Regions from separate parts of the Metabacillus sp. SLBN-84 genome, predicted to be linked through region 1. Evidence: a T-box and tRNA genes for the amino acid it is inferred to sense, from the RefSeq annotation. Region 1 holds a T-box; the other regions hold tRNA genes.
What was found. A T-box is a leader RNA that pairs with one kind of tRNA and senses whether it is charged. The one in region 1 lies ahead of tyrS (tyrosine--tRNA ligase), so its partner is inferred to be a tRNA-Tyr.
Positions count from the first base shown of each region.

Region 2: it encodes a tRNA-Tyr, which carries the amino acid that the T-box ahead of tyrS (tyrosine--tRNA ligase) is inferred to sense. The anticodon was not compared.
Region 3: it encodes a tRNA-Tyr, which carries the amino acid that the T-box ahead of tyrS (tyrosine--tRNA ligase) is inferred to sense. The anticodon was not compared.

Region 1 is NZ_JBRJIP010000001.1:1,143,584-1,147,927, forward strand. Features, by position in the region: gene RKD52_RS05610 (transglycosylase domain-containing protein) at 1-1,322, opposite strand, end outside; T-box leader at 1,454-1,675, shown strand; gene tyrS (tyrosine--tRNA ligase) at 1,724-2,989, shown strand; gene RKD52_RS05620 (hypothetical protein) at 3,118-3,336, shown strand; gene RKD52_RS05625 (MerR family transcriptional regulator) at 3,427-3,822, opposite strand; gene RKD52_RS05630 (sugar O-acetyltransferase) at 4,050-4,344, shown strand, end outside.
Region 2 is NZ_JBRJIP010000004.1:3,247-7,590, reverse strand. Features, by position in the region: gene sigW (RNA polymerase sigma factor SigW) at 1-323, opposite strand, end outside; gene rocF (arginase) at 535-1,434, opposite strand; tRNA gene RKD52_RS20735 (tRNA-Ala) at 1,647-1,719, opposite strand; tRNA gene RKD52_RS20730 (tRNA-Gly) at 1,725-1,799, opposite strand; tRNA gene RKD52_RS20725 (tRNA-Leu) at 1,807-1,887, opposite strand; tRNA gene RKD52_RS20720 (tRNA-Lys) at 1,902-1,977, opposite strand; tRNA gene RKD52_RS20715 (tRNA-Gln) at 2,027-2,101, opposite strand; tRNA gene RKD52_RS20710 (tRNA-Tyr) at 2,216-2,300, opposite strand; tRNA gene RKD52_RS20705 (tRNA-Thr) at 2,310-2,385, opposite strand; tRNA gene RKD52_RS20700 (tRNA-Val) at 2,412-2,487, opposite strand; tRNA gene RKD52_RS20695 (tRNA-Glu) at 2,527-2,601, opposite strand; tRNA gene RKD52_RS20690 (tRNA-Thr) at 2,620-2,692, opposite strand; tRNA gene RKD52_RS20685 (tRNA-Asn) at 2,694-2,768, opposite strand; rRNA gene rrf (5S ribosomal RNA) at 2,797-2,912, opposite strand; rRNA gene RKD52_RS20675 (23S ribosomal RNA) at 3,040-4,344, opposite strand, start outside.
Region 3 is NZ_JBRJIP010000001.1:3,664,845-3,669,188, reverse strand. Features, by position in the region: rRNA gene RKD52_RS18560 (23S ribosomal RNA) at 1-1,428, shown strand, start outside; rRNA gene rrf (5S ribosomal RNA) at 1,556-1,671, shown strand; tRNA gene RKD52_RS18550 (tRNA-Asn) at 1,688-1,762, shown strand; tRNA gene RKD52_RS18545 (tRNA-Ser) at 1,767-1,856, shown strand; tRNA gene RKD52_RS18540 (tRNA-Glu) at 1,866-1,940, shown strand; tRNA gene RKD52_RS18535 (tRNA-Val) at 1,956-2,031, shown strand; tRNA gene RKD52_RS18530 (tRNA-Met) at 2,113-2,189, shown strand; tRNA gene RKD52_RS18525 (tRNA-Asp) at 2,193-2,268, shown strand; tRNA gene RKD52_RS18520 (tRNA-Phe) at 2,279-2,354, shown strand; tRNA gene RKD52_RS18515 (tRNA-Thr) at 2,368-2,443, shown strand; tRNA gene RKD52_RS18510 (tRNA-Tyr) at 2,453-2,537, shown strand; tRNA gene RKD52_RS18505 (tRNA-Trp) at 2,555-2,628, shown strand; tRNA gene RKD52_RS18500 (tRNA-His) at 2,656-2,728, shown strand; tRNA gene RKD52_RS18495 (tRNA-Gln) at 2,762-2,836, shown strand; tRNA gene RKD52_RS18490 (tRNA-Gly) at 2,895-2,969, shown strand; tRNA gene RKD52_RS18485 (tRNA-Cys) at 2,979-3,052, shown strand; tRNA gene RKD52_RS18480 (tRNA-Leu) at 3,074-3,159, shown strand; tRNA gene RKD52_RS18475 (tRNA-Leu) at 3,194-3,274, shown strand; gene RKD52_RS18470 (AAA family ATPase) at 3,551-4,344, shown strand, end outside.

The sequences.
Region 1 (4,344 bases):
GTCGCATGATTCGTCTCTGAAACATTGTGATCCCTTCCCCCGACAAAGCTGAGGATCTTTCCGGTTTTGTTCTCAATTAATACAGCGCCGACTTCTACCGGTTCCTGTACCTGAATCTTTTTGCCTGTTTCTTTATCAATCTTGTATTCTGGTTTGCTGTTGCCGTAATATTCATAGGATTTGGCAATGGCATTCATTTTATCATACATCGTTTTATTGACAGTGGTGTGAATCTTGTAGCCGTTTTGTCTTAGATTTCTGTCAGCTAAAACCTTGTATTCGGCATAGAGTTCTTTATTTTGCTTTAATTCATCGAGTTTACGGCCGTCTTTTTCCGCGAGCTGGGCAAGAAGAATATCTCTCGCGCGTTCTTCGATTTCGTAGGTGAGCCAAGGATATTCATCAACTGATGAGGGTTTTGCGGCTGTTAAGCTTTTTCTGAGGTCGAATTTGCTTGCTTCTTGGAATTCCTGCTGGGTAATAAAGCCTTTGTCATGCATGCGGCGCAGAACGGTTTTCATTCTTGATGTTCCCGCATCAAGATTTCCTTTAATTTCCCCTCTGTTTGTAAACGGAGTATAGCCAAACGGGCTTTGCGGAAGTCCCGCAATAAACGCAGCCTGAGGAAGGGACAGGTCTTTTGCATCGACTCCAAAAATGCCTTGAGCAGCTGCCTGTACTCCCGCGACATTTCTGCCTGATGCATTTCTTCCAAGATCCGCTACATTCAAGTAAGCTTCAAGAATCTCTTCTTTTTCAAAAAAACGTTCAAGTCTGAGGGCTAGCAGAATTTCTTTTGCTTTTCGGTCAAAAGAAACTTCATCGGTCAGGATCTGATTTTTGATTAGCTGCTGTGTCAGCGTGCTTCCGCCTGAGCGGTTAGCCGAGTTGGTTGCTTCCTGAAAAAGGGCGCGCATAATGGCTTTAGGAACAACGCCATCATGCTTATAGAAAAATTCATCTTCTGTCGCAATTACGGCATTTTTCACATGATCCGAAATATCCGCTAGCTTTACTTCCTGCCTTTCAATATCTGCCTGAAGCTTGCCGAGGTAAACATTATCCGAAAAATAAACCTGTGAGGTTTCTTCATAGTTGTAAATGTCTTTTTTCATTGAATTGTATGTGCGGAGAGGTTCATCTTTTACGAGAGAAGCAAAATACCCTGCTCCTACGCCCGCACCGAAAGAAGCCGTCAGTAAACCGATTACAATAAACACAAGCACCAGGTTCCAGATGACTCCATATGTAATGTTAAACCCTTTAATTGTTCTATGTTTGTAAGGCATCCATTTTCTGTACCACGTTCTAAGTTTATCCATGAGCGTATCATCCCCCTATACAATCACTTCATTATATCATATAAAAACGGTTCTTTTGTATGATCTTGTCAAATCGGGGCGGATCGTTTGACAAGTCATGCTGAGTTGTGGTAAAAAAGATTTATTATTATTTTATTGCTTTGATTGGAAGAAGTAGTGAACATCTCCCTGTCTCAGAAAGCTGATGGTCGATGCAAATCAGCACAAAGATGGATCATGAATTACCTCCAGGAGCTTCTTTTGTGAACGGCAGATCTGCCAATTAGCGGAAGACGGTTAAAGGCCGTTATCTTTTCGAGACGGGAAGCATGCTTCCCAAAGCAGGGTGGTACCGCGTATTCCACGCCCCTTCATTTTATGAAGGGGCGTTTTTGTATTTTATGAAAAAGGAGAGAAGCAAAATGAGTGAATTGCTCAAAGATCTTCAGTTCAGAGGATTAATTAATCAAATGACAGACGAAGAAGGCCTGAAAAAGGTGCTTGAAGAGGAGTCTGTTAAATTATATACAGGATTTGACCCGACGGCAGACAGTCTGCATATCGGCCATCTGCTTCCAATCTTAACGCTTCGCCGCTTCCAGCAGGCAGGACACCGTCCGATTGCCCTCGTAGGGGGAGCAACAGGGATGATTGGAGATCCGTCCGGCAAAAAAGCAGAACGTACGCTGAATACATCTGATATCGTCAAAGAATGGTCAGATAAAATTAAAAACCAGCTGTCACGTTTCCTTGATTTTGATCCTTCAGGCAAAAATCCTGCCGTTCTTGCAAACAACTTCGACTGGATCGGTTCAATGGATCTGATTACGTTCCTGAGAGATGTGGGCAAAAACTTCGGCATTAACTACATGCTTGCTAAAGATACGGTTGCATCAAGAATCGAATCCGGCATCTCTTACACAGAGTTCAGCTACATGATCCTGCAATCATACGACTTCTTGAACCTGTACAGAACAGAAGGCTGCAGACTACAGGTTGGAGGAAGCGATCAGTGGGGCAACATTACAGCAGGTCTTGAGCTGATCCGCAAATCAGAAGAAAATGCAAAAGCATTCGGTTTAACTGTACCGCTTGTAACAAAATCAGACGGCACAAAATTCGGCAAAACAGAAGGCGGCGCGATCTGGCTTGATAAAGAAAAGACAACTCCTTACGAATTCTACCAGTTCTGGATCAACACAGACGACCGCGATGTTATGAAATACATCAAATTCTTCACATTCCTTTCTCATGAAGAAATCGGTTCACTGGAGCAGCAACTGACAGATGCGCCGGAAAAACGTGCGGCACAAAAAGCACTCGCTGAAGAAATGACAAAGCTTGTCCATGGTGAGAAATCACTCGAACAGGCGATTAAAATCTCACAGGCACTTTTCAGCGGCAACATTAAAGAGCTGACTGGCGACGAAATCGAACAGGGCTTCAAAGACGTTCCTGCCTTTACAGTAGAAGAGAACGAAATCGGCCTGATTGACCTTTTAGTCAATGCCAAAATTTCTCCTTCAAAACGCCAGGCGAGAGAAGACGTATCAAACGGAGCGGTTTACATTAACGGCGAACGTGTTCAGGAAACAGACAAAGTTCTTGGAGCCGAAGACCGCATTGACGACAAGTTCACCGTCATCCGCAGAGGGAAGAAGAAGTACACGCTGATTCAGTATAAGTAATATGGGAAAGCCTCTATTTTATAGGGGCTTTTTTTCTTTCCAAAATTTACACTCCAAATCCTCTCCCAACAAGTTGTAAACGAACATATGTTTGCATATAATGAAGGGAGAGAAAAGGAGCTGACAGTATGAACGGATTAGTTGAGAGGTCGATGAATCAAAAGCTTCCGATTGAAATTATTTATCTTTCTGAAAAAGGAGCTTTGTCCCAGAGAACAATCGCTGTGAGGGAGATACGCGGCAGCTATGTGAAGGCGTACTGTTTTTCAAAGCAGCAGGTGAGGATCTTTAAAATAGAAAATATTTTGTCCGCCGGTGTGAAGGGAAAACGAGTAAATTATGCGTAGTTATAGAAAAACGGGTGGCGAAACAAAGAAACAAAACCTGGCTTTTTTCCATCTTTTTAAAGATAAAATAAAGGCAGGTCTCAGGCAAACCTAGACGTTCTGTTTATGAATATTCTCTGTTCCGGCGTCCATCGCAGTCTTGTAATACCAGCATTTATGATGAATGATTTCCATCGTCTTTTTCAGTTCTTCCATTTGAGCCTCTACACTTGCCTTACGTTCCATAAACATTTCATACCTCTGTTTTAATGTAGAATCTCCCTCAGAACACCAATCTATAAATGCTTTGATTTCTTTTATGGGCATTCCAGTGGATTTCAGGCATTCAATAATTCTTAAAGCTTCTATATCTGATTCCTTAAACACTCTTGTACCGCTGGGTGTCCGTTCTACAAAAGGCATCAGGCCTTCTTTATCATAATAGCGCAAAGTATATACGGTAAGGTTTAATTCCTTTGCTGCTTCTCCAATGGAATATGTATTCATGCTTCATCTCCTCCAGTATAAATTTAAAATTGCAGTTAACTTGAGATTTGTGAATTGAATCGTATCACGAGCTGTTTTGCGTGTCAAAAAAGTCATTTAATTGTTCAGTGCAGCTCTATCTTTACTCTTGACCTAGAGTTAACTATAAGGAATAACATGGAGACTGCAGGGGAGAAATAAGAAGTCGTAAATGAGCGTATTCAAACGTATTGACAGGGAGGATTATAATGGACATTCATGATTTTCTGGCGCACTTAAACAGGGGAGAAGCGGTGGAGGGACATTCAGAGATGCATCAGCTTATGCACACATTTTCTCAAGAAGCCATGAAGATAGCGGCTGAGTTAAACGGAGGTTACCGTACTCCCCAAGAAGTTCAGGAACTGTTTTCGCAGCTGATTGGTAAACCGGTGGATCCTTCATTTGCATTATTCCCGCCATTTTATACGGATTTTGGGAAAAACATTCATGTGGGCAAGAACGTTTTTATCAACTCTGGATGCCGCTTTCAGGATCAGGGAG
Region 2 (4,344 bases), on a different contig from region 1:
GAATACATGGTGAGACCTTCTGTTCCGGCCACCTCTGCATCCAGATAGTAATCGGGTTTTTTCTTTCTGATCCGGTCAATTGTCAGGTTGGTTGCTATGCGGTATAGCCATGTTGAAAACTTTTTATCCATATCGTAGCTGTGAATATTGACGTATGCCCGTATAAACGCTTCCTGAGCAATATCCTCAGCCTCATGAGAATTCCCAAGCATGCGGTAGCAAAGCTGATAAATCTTGTCCTTATACAGATCTACTATTTCGGCAAATGCATTCTGGTCGCCTTTTTTCACTTGTTTAATCCTGTTTTTTACGATCGTCTCCATGATACCCCTTACCTCCGCACAAATCGCGGATTCCCCTTATTACGTATAAGCCGAATAAAAGGTTTCATTTTTTTTCACATAAAAATAGTTTAACAAATTTTAGGTGTCCTGTAGATGGCTTTTGAGGAGGTTTATCTTAAATCTATCTTAAAAGATTCCCACGAAAATGGAAAGGCATAGCCTCAATCGGCTATGCCTTTTGTCCCCATTATTATTTGAGCTTTTCTCCGAATAAAGAGCCCATTAAAGCAACAGCTACTGTTGCGGTTTTATTTTTTTCATCCAGAATCGGATTTACTTCAACAAACTCTGCTGAGGTGATAATCTCTGATTCTGCAAGCATTTCCATAGCAAGATGACTTTCCCTGTAGCTGATGCCGCCAATAACAGGTGTTCCGACACCCGGTGCATCATGAGGGTCAAGCCCGTCAAGGTCCAATGAAAGATGAACTCCATCTGTACGCTCCTTCAAATACTCGATGGTTTCCTCCATCACCTTTGTCATGCCCAGACGGTCAATTTCATGCATGGTATATACTTTAATCCCTTTTTCCTTAATCAGCTCTTTTTCACCCTGATCAAGAGATCTCGCACCAATGATTACAATGTTCTCGGGCTTCACTTTAGGAGTATAGCCTCCAATTCTCGTAAGTGTCTCATCTCCGATTCCGATGCTGACAGCAAGAGGCATCCCATGAATATTGCCTGATGGTGACGTTTCTCCGGTATTTAAATCGCCATGGGCATCGTACCAGATGACTCCGAGATTCTCATAGTGCTTCGAAACCCCTGCAAGCGTTCCGATCGCAATGCTGTGGTCTCCGCCGAAAACAAGAGGAAAGGCACCCGATTTGATTGCTTCATCCACCTGTTCTGAAAGCTTCACACTGGCTTCTGACACCGCTTTCAAATTTCTTAGATTATTGGCTGCTTCTTCTTCTCTGTTCGCACGTCCAATCTCAATATCGCCTTTATCTTCAATCTCATAGCTGAGCCCTTCCAATCTCTCAACAACACCGGCATATCGAATCGCACTTGGACCCATATCGACACCGCGGCGCATTTGTCCAAGATCCATTGGTACTCCAATAATTGATATTCTTTCTTTCATTACAATCATCCCCCTTAGTAGAAGCCTGTGCCTCTATTGTACGTTCAAAAGGGGAGATGACTCAACTCGACAAAATCGTGTATATATATACAGAGTTTTCTGTTAAAAAGAATGCCCATAAACGCATCTGTCCAGTTTGCAGCACTCTATCCTTCAATCAGCATTTCTGGAAAACAAAAAAACCTAAGACTATATAGTCTTAGGTTTAAAGATGGAGCCTAGCGGGATCGAACCGCTGACCTCCTGCGTGCAAGGCAGGCGCTCTCCCAGCTGAGCTAAGGCCCCGAATATGGAGCGGAAGACGGGATTCGAACCCGCGACCCCCACCTTGGCAAGGTGGTGTTCTACCACTGAACTACTTCCGCAACATCATGCGGGTGAAGGGACTCGAACCCCCACGTCAAAGACACTAGATCCTAAGTCTAGCGCGTCTGCCAATTCCGCCACACCCGCATATTAAGGAAAAATGGTGTGCCATGAAGGACTCGAACCTTCGACCCTCTGATTAAAAGTCAGATGCTCTACCGACTGAGCTAATGGCACAATATGAAAACACTCTTTTAATCCTGCGCAGACACACAGTTCAAAAAAATGGCTGGGCTAGCTGGATTCGAACCAGCGCATGACGGAGTCAAAGTCCGTTGCCTTACCGCTTGGCTATAGCCCAATGAAAGTATGTATTTTTTAAAATTGGAATTGACCGTAAAAAGGTTTATGTAAACTAACCTTATTATTTACAGTCCAGACACATTCTATTCACTTTCCGCTTGTTTAAATAAAATGGTGGAGGGGGACGGATTCGAACCGCCGAACCCGGAGGGAGCGGATTTACAGTCCGCCGCGTTTAGCCACTTCGCTACCCCTCCACATTTCAGTGGTGCCGGCGAGAGGACTTGAACCCCCAACCTACTGATTACAAGTCAGTTGCTCTACCAATTGAGCTACACCGGCATTAAAGTAAAGGTATTAAATTCTTATGGTGGAGGATGACGGGCTCGAACCGCCGACCCTCTGCTTGTAAGGCAGATGCTCTCCCAGCTGAGCTAATCCTCCAGAAGAAAAGAATGTTTAGTATTTCACATAAAAAAACAATGGTGACCCGTACGGGATTCGAACCCGTGTTACCGCCGTGAAAGGGCGGTGTCTTAACCGCTTGACCAACGGGCCAGTTGAAATTGTAGTGTAAGCTCCCAACCGGGCTTGAACCGATGACCTCTTCCTTACCATGGAAGTGCTCTACCGACTGAGCTATGGAAGCATGGCTCCGCAGGTAGGACTCGAACCTACGACCGATCGGTTAACAGCCGATAGCTCTACCACTGAGCTACTGCGGAATAATATAATAGTATGATTTGTTCACAAGCCTGGCAACGTCCTACTCTCACAGGGGGAAACCCCCAACTACCATCGGCGCTAAAGAGCTTAACTTCCGTGTTCGGCATGGGAACGGGTGTGACCTCTTTGCCATCATCACCAGACATAGTGACAAAAATTATTATACTATGAAATCCGAAGATTTCAAGCTTTTTTTGAAAGAAGTTATTCTTTCAAAACTGAATAACGTTTGATAACAAGATTCACGTGCAACTTACGCTTAGTTAGACTATGGTTAAGTCCTCGAACGATTAGTATCTGTCAGCTCCACACGTCACCGCGCTTCCACCTCAGACCTATCAACCTGATCATCTTTCAGGGTTCTTACTCACAAATGTGATGGGAAATCTCATCTTGAGGGGGGCTTCATGCTTAGATGCTTTCAGCACTTATCCCTTCCGCACATAGCTACCCAGCGATGCCTTTGGCAAGACAACTGGTACACCAGCGGTGCGTCCATCCCGGTCCTCTCGTACTAAGGACAGCTCCTCTCAAATTTCCTGCGCCCACGACGGATAGGGACCGAACTGTCTCACGACGTTCTGAACCCAGCTCGCGTACCGCTTTAATGGGCGAACAGCCCAACCCTTGGGACCGACTACAGCCCCAGGATGCGATGAGCCGACATCGAGGTGCCAAACCTCCCCGTCGATGTGGACTCTTGGGGGAGATAAGCCTGTTATCCCCGGGGTAGCTTTTATCCGTTGAGCGATGGCCCTTCCATGCGGAACCACCGGATCACTAAGCCCGACTTTCGTCCCTGCTCGACTTGTAGGTCTCGCAGTCAAGCTCCCTTGTGCCTTTACACTCTGCGAATGATTTCCAACCATTCTGAGGGAACCTTTGGGCGCCTCCGTTACATTTTAGGAGGCGACCGCCCCAGTCAAACTGCCCGCCTGACACTGTCTCCCAGCCCGGTAAGGGCTGCGGGTTAGAATTTCAATACAGCAAGGGTAGTATCCCACCAATGCCTCCACCGAAGCTGGCGCTCCGGTTTCCAAGGCTCCTACCTATCCTGTACAAGCTGTACCAAAATTCAATATCAGGCTGCAGTAAAGCTCCACGGGGTCTTTCCGTCCTGTCGCGGGTAACCTGCATCTTCACAGGTACTATAATTTCACCGAGTCTCTCGTTGAGACAGTGCCCAGATCGTTACGCCTTTCGTGCGGGTCGGAACTTACCCGACAAGGAATTTCGCTACCTTAGGACCGTTATAGTTACGGCCGCCGTTTACTGGGGCTTCGGTTCAAAGCTTCGCTTGCGCTAACCTCTCCCCTTAACCTTCCAGCACCGGGCAGGCGTCAGCCCCTATACTTCGCCTTGCGGCTTCGCAGAGACCTGTGTTTTTGCTAAACAGTCGCCTGGGCCTATTCACTGCGGCTTTTCAGGGCTATTCACCCTAAAAAGCACCCCTTCTCCCGAAGTTACGGGGTCATTTTGCCGAGTTCCTTAACGAGAGTTCTCTCGCTCACCTTAGGATTCTCTCCTCGCCTACCTGTGTCGGTTTGCGGTACGGGCACCTCTCACCTCGCTAGA
Region 3 (4,344 bases), 2.5 Mb from region 1:
GATATGCGCGTCCAAGCAGTTAGGCCGGGAAGTAGGCAAATCCGCTTCCCATATAAGGCTGAGCTGTGATGGCGAGGGAAATTTAGTACCGAAGTTCCTGATTCCACACTGCCAAGAAAAGCCTCTAGCGAGGTGAGAGGTGCCCGTACCGCAAACCGACACAGGTAGGCGAGGAGAGAATCCTAAGGTGAGCGAGAGAACTCTCGTTAAGGAACTCGGCAAAATGACCCCGTAACTTCGGGAGAAGGGGTGCTTTTTAGGGTGAATAGCCCTGAAAAGCCGCAGTGAATAGGCCCAGGCGACTGTTTAGCAAAAACACAGGTCTCTGCGAAGCCGCAAGGCGAAGTATAGGGGCTGACGCCTGCCCGGTGCTGGAAGGTTAAGGGGAGAGGTTAGCGCAAGCGAAGCTTTGAACCGAAGCCCCAGTAAACGGCGGCCGTAACTATAACGGTCCTAAGGTAGCGAAATTCCTTGTCGGGTAAGTTCCGACCCGCACGAAAGGCGTAACGATCTGGGCACTGTCTCAACGAGAGACTCGGTGAAATTATAGTACCTGTGAAGATGCAGGTTACCCGCGACAGGACGGAAAGACCCCGTGGAGCTTTACTGCAGCCTGATATTGAATTTTGGTACAGCTTGTACAGGATAGGTAGGAGCCTTGGAAACCGGAGCGCCAGCTTCGGTGGAGGCATTGGTGGGATACTACCCTTGCTGTATTGAAATTCTAACCCGCAGCCCTTACCGGGCTGGGAGACAGTGTCAGGCGGGCAGTTTGACTGGGGCGGTCGCCTCCTAAAATGTAACGGAGGCGCCCAAAGGTTCCCTCAGAATGGTTGGAAATCATTCGCAGAGTGTAAAGGCACAAGGGAGCTTGACTGCGAGACCTACAAGTCGAGCAGGGACGAAAGTCGGGCTTAGTGATCCGGTGGTTCCGCATGGAAGGGCCATCGCTCAACGGATAAAAGCTACCCCGGGGATAACAGGCTTATCTCCCCCAAGAGTCCACATCGACGGGGAGGTTTGGCACCTCGATGTCGGCTCATCGCATCCTGGGGCTGTAGTCGGTCCCAAGGGTTGGGCTGTTCGCCCATTAAAGCGGTACGCGAGCTGGGTTCAGAACGTCGTGAGACAGTTCGGTCCCTATCCGTCGTGGGCGCAGGAAATTTGAGAGGAGCTGTCCTTAGTACGAGAGGACCGGGATGGACGCACCGCTGGTGTACCAGTTGTCTTGCCAAAGGCATCGCTGGGTAGCTATGTGCGGAAGGGATAAGTGCTGAAAGCATCTAAGCATGAAGCCCCCCTCAAGATGAGATTTCCCATCACATTTGTGAGTAAGAACCCTGAAAGATGATCAGGTTGATAGGTCTGAGGTGGAAGCGCGGTGACGTGTGGAGCTGACAGATACTAATCGTTCGAGGACTTAACCACAGTCTAACTAAGCGTGAATTGCACGTGAATCTTGTTATCAAACGTTATTCAGTTTTGAAAGAATAACTTCTTTCAAAAAAAGCTTGAAATCTTCGGATTTCATAGTATAATAATTTTTGTCACTATGTCTGGTGATGATGGCAAAGAGGTCACACCCGTTCCCATGCCGAACACGGAAGTTAAGCTCTTTAGCGCCGATGGTAGTTGGGGGTTTCCCCCTGTGAGAGTAGGACGTTGCCAGGCTGGTGAAAATTATTATTCCGCAGTAGCTCAGTGGTAGAGCTATCGGCTGTTAACCGATCGGTCGTAGGTTCGAGTCCTACCTGCGGAGCCATTTTGGAGAGCTGTCCGAGTGGCCGAAGGAGCACGATTGGAAATCGTGTAGGCGGTAACCCGTCTCAAGGGTTCGAATCCCTTGCTCTCCGCCACAACTTTATGGCCCGTTGGTCAAGCGGTTAAGACACCGCCCTTTCACGGCGGTAACACGGGTTCGAATCCCGTACGGGTCACCAACATATTTTCGCTGCGGAGGATTAGCTCAGCTGGGAGAGCATCTGCCTTACAAGCAGAGGGTCGGCGGTTCGAGCCCGTCATCCTCCACCATGAAAATTTAAAGCAGCAGCGTAACGGTCAAGCAGGTTTAACACCAACTTATCGGGACGAAAAAGATTACCTTATTATTATCGCGGGGTGGAGCAGTCTGGTAGCTCGTCGGGCTCATAACCCGAAGGTCGCAGGTTCAAATCCTGTCCCCGCAACCAAATGGTCCCGTGGTGTAGCGGTTAACATGCCTGCCTGTCACGCAGGAGATCGCCGGTTCGATCCCGGTCGGGACCGCCATTTTTATAAAGGCTTGGTAGCTCAGTCGGTAGAGCAAAGGACTGAAAATCCTTGTGTCGGCGGTTCGATTCCGTCCCAAGCCACCATTTACACTTATATGCCGGTGTAGCTCAATTGGTAGAGCAACTGACTTGTAATCAGTAGGTTGGGGGTTCAAGTCCTCTTGCCGGCACCACTGAAATGTGGAGGGGTAGCGAAGTGGCTAAACGCGGCGGACTGTAAATCCGCTCCCTCAGGGTTCGGCGGTTCGAATCCGTCCCCCTCCACCATTTTTAAAAAAGAATACAGGGGTATAGTTTAAAGGTAGAACAGAGGTCTCCAAAACCTCCGGTGTGGGTTCGAGTCCTACTACCCCTGCCAATTTAATTAATCTTATATAGTATAATGGCGGCTGTGGCGAAGTGGTTAACGCACCAGATTGTGGCTCTGGCATTCGTGGGTTCGATTCCCATCAGTCGCCCCTTTTTACTTAATAGGGTTTTTATTTTTGTTTTGGGCTATAGCCAAGCGGTAAGGCAACGGACTTTGACTCCGTCATGCGCTGGTTCGAATCCAGCTAGCCCAGCCATTTTCACTTTAACAGTCATCTTTGTGCACCAGCTGCATAAGATACAATTACAGCGAGTGCGGAAGTAGTTCAGTGGTAGAACACCACCTTGCCAAGGTGGGGGTCGCGGGTTCGAATCCCGTCTTCCGCTCCAGAATCTTAAGGCGGCATAGCCAAGTGGTAAGGCAGAGGTCTGCAAAACCTTTATCCCCGGTTCAAATCCGGGTGTCGCCTCCAATTTTTATGAACTCACCCTTAGCCGGGGTGGCGGAACTGGCAGACGCACAGGACTTAAAATCCTGCGGTAGGTGACTACCGTACCGGTTCGATTCCGGTCCTCGGCATCAACCAGTATCCAGTTCGAAAAATGATCAATTTGCCGGTGTGGCGGAATTGGCAGACGCGCACGACTCAAAATCGTGTTCCTCTGGAGTGTCGGTTCGACCCCGACCACCGGTATCTAAAAAACATTGAATTTAAAGGCTTTCTAACTATATGTTAGGAAGTCTTTTTTTGTTATTTTAAAAGGGTTAAATTTTCTAATTTGCACGAGAAAGTTCGTGTGAAATTGCTAGGAAAAGTAACGTATTAACAATTTCGAATATAAATTAGGTGCTTAATTTCCCCAAGTTGTCGTTTACAATAGAATATATATTTTAAATGAAAGTATAGTCTTGAGTAATCCAATTAATGGTAGACTAAGGTTAGAATTAAGTTCGTATGAGGGGGATTTATTTGATTAAAAAGATTATTAAAATCAGAGGTGTTGGAAGATATAGCAATTTTAGTGCCAGTGATATGAAAATAAACTCTTTCTTTGAAAAGTTAAACGTTATCTATGCTAATAATGGAAGTGGCAAAACCACTCTAACAGCTATCTTAAAGTCCTTAGAAACAGGTAAACCCAAAGTTATAACTAGTAGAAAAACAATTGGTTTTAATGAAGATCAGGAAGTTAAATTACTATCAGAAGTAGAGCATGTATTCAAAAAAAATAAATGGAATAGAAGAATGCCTACCATTGAAATTTTTGATACTTTTTTTATTAATAATAATATATATTCAGGTTTTGAAACCTCTATATCGCACAAAAAAAACTTGCACCAATTTGTAATTGGAGAATCGGGAGTTCAATTAGCAGAAGAAATAAAAGTAATAAAAAATGATATTACAAAACACAAGGAACAGTTACAGAGTTTAGAATTAAAAATAGTTAAGCATATAAAGATTCATACCATTAAAGAATTTTTAAAATTAAAACCAGATATTCATATTGATAAGAAAATAGATATAAAAAAGAAAGAACTCGAAATCTCGATGAAACAAAAAGATATACAAGCAATTAATAAGTTTGGGTTAGTTCCTGAATTGAATTTTCCTTTTGATATTACAAATATTAAATATGTTCTGGAGAAAAATCTGATTAATATTGACCAAGAATATATAGAAACTGTGAAGAGTCATATTAAAAAACTCCAAAATAAAGGGATAGAAAATCCTGAAAAATGGATTGGAGAAGGATTTGAATC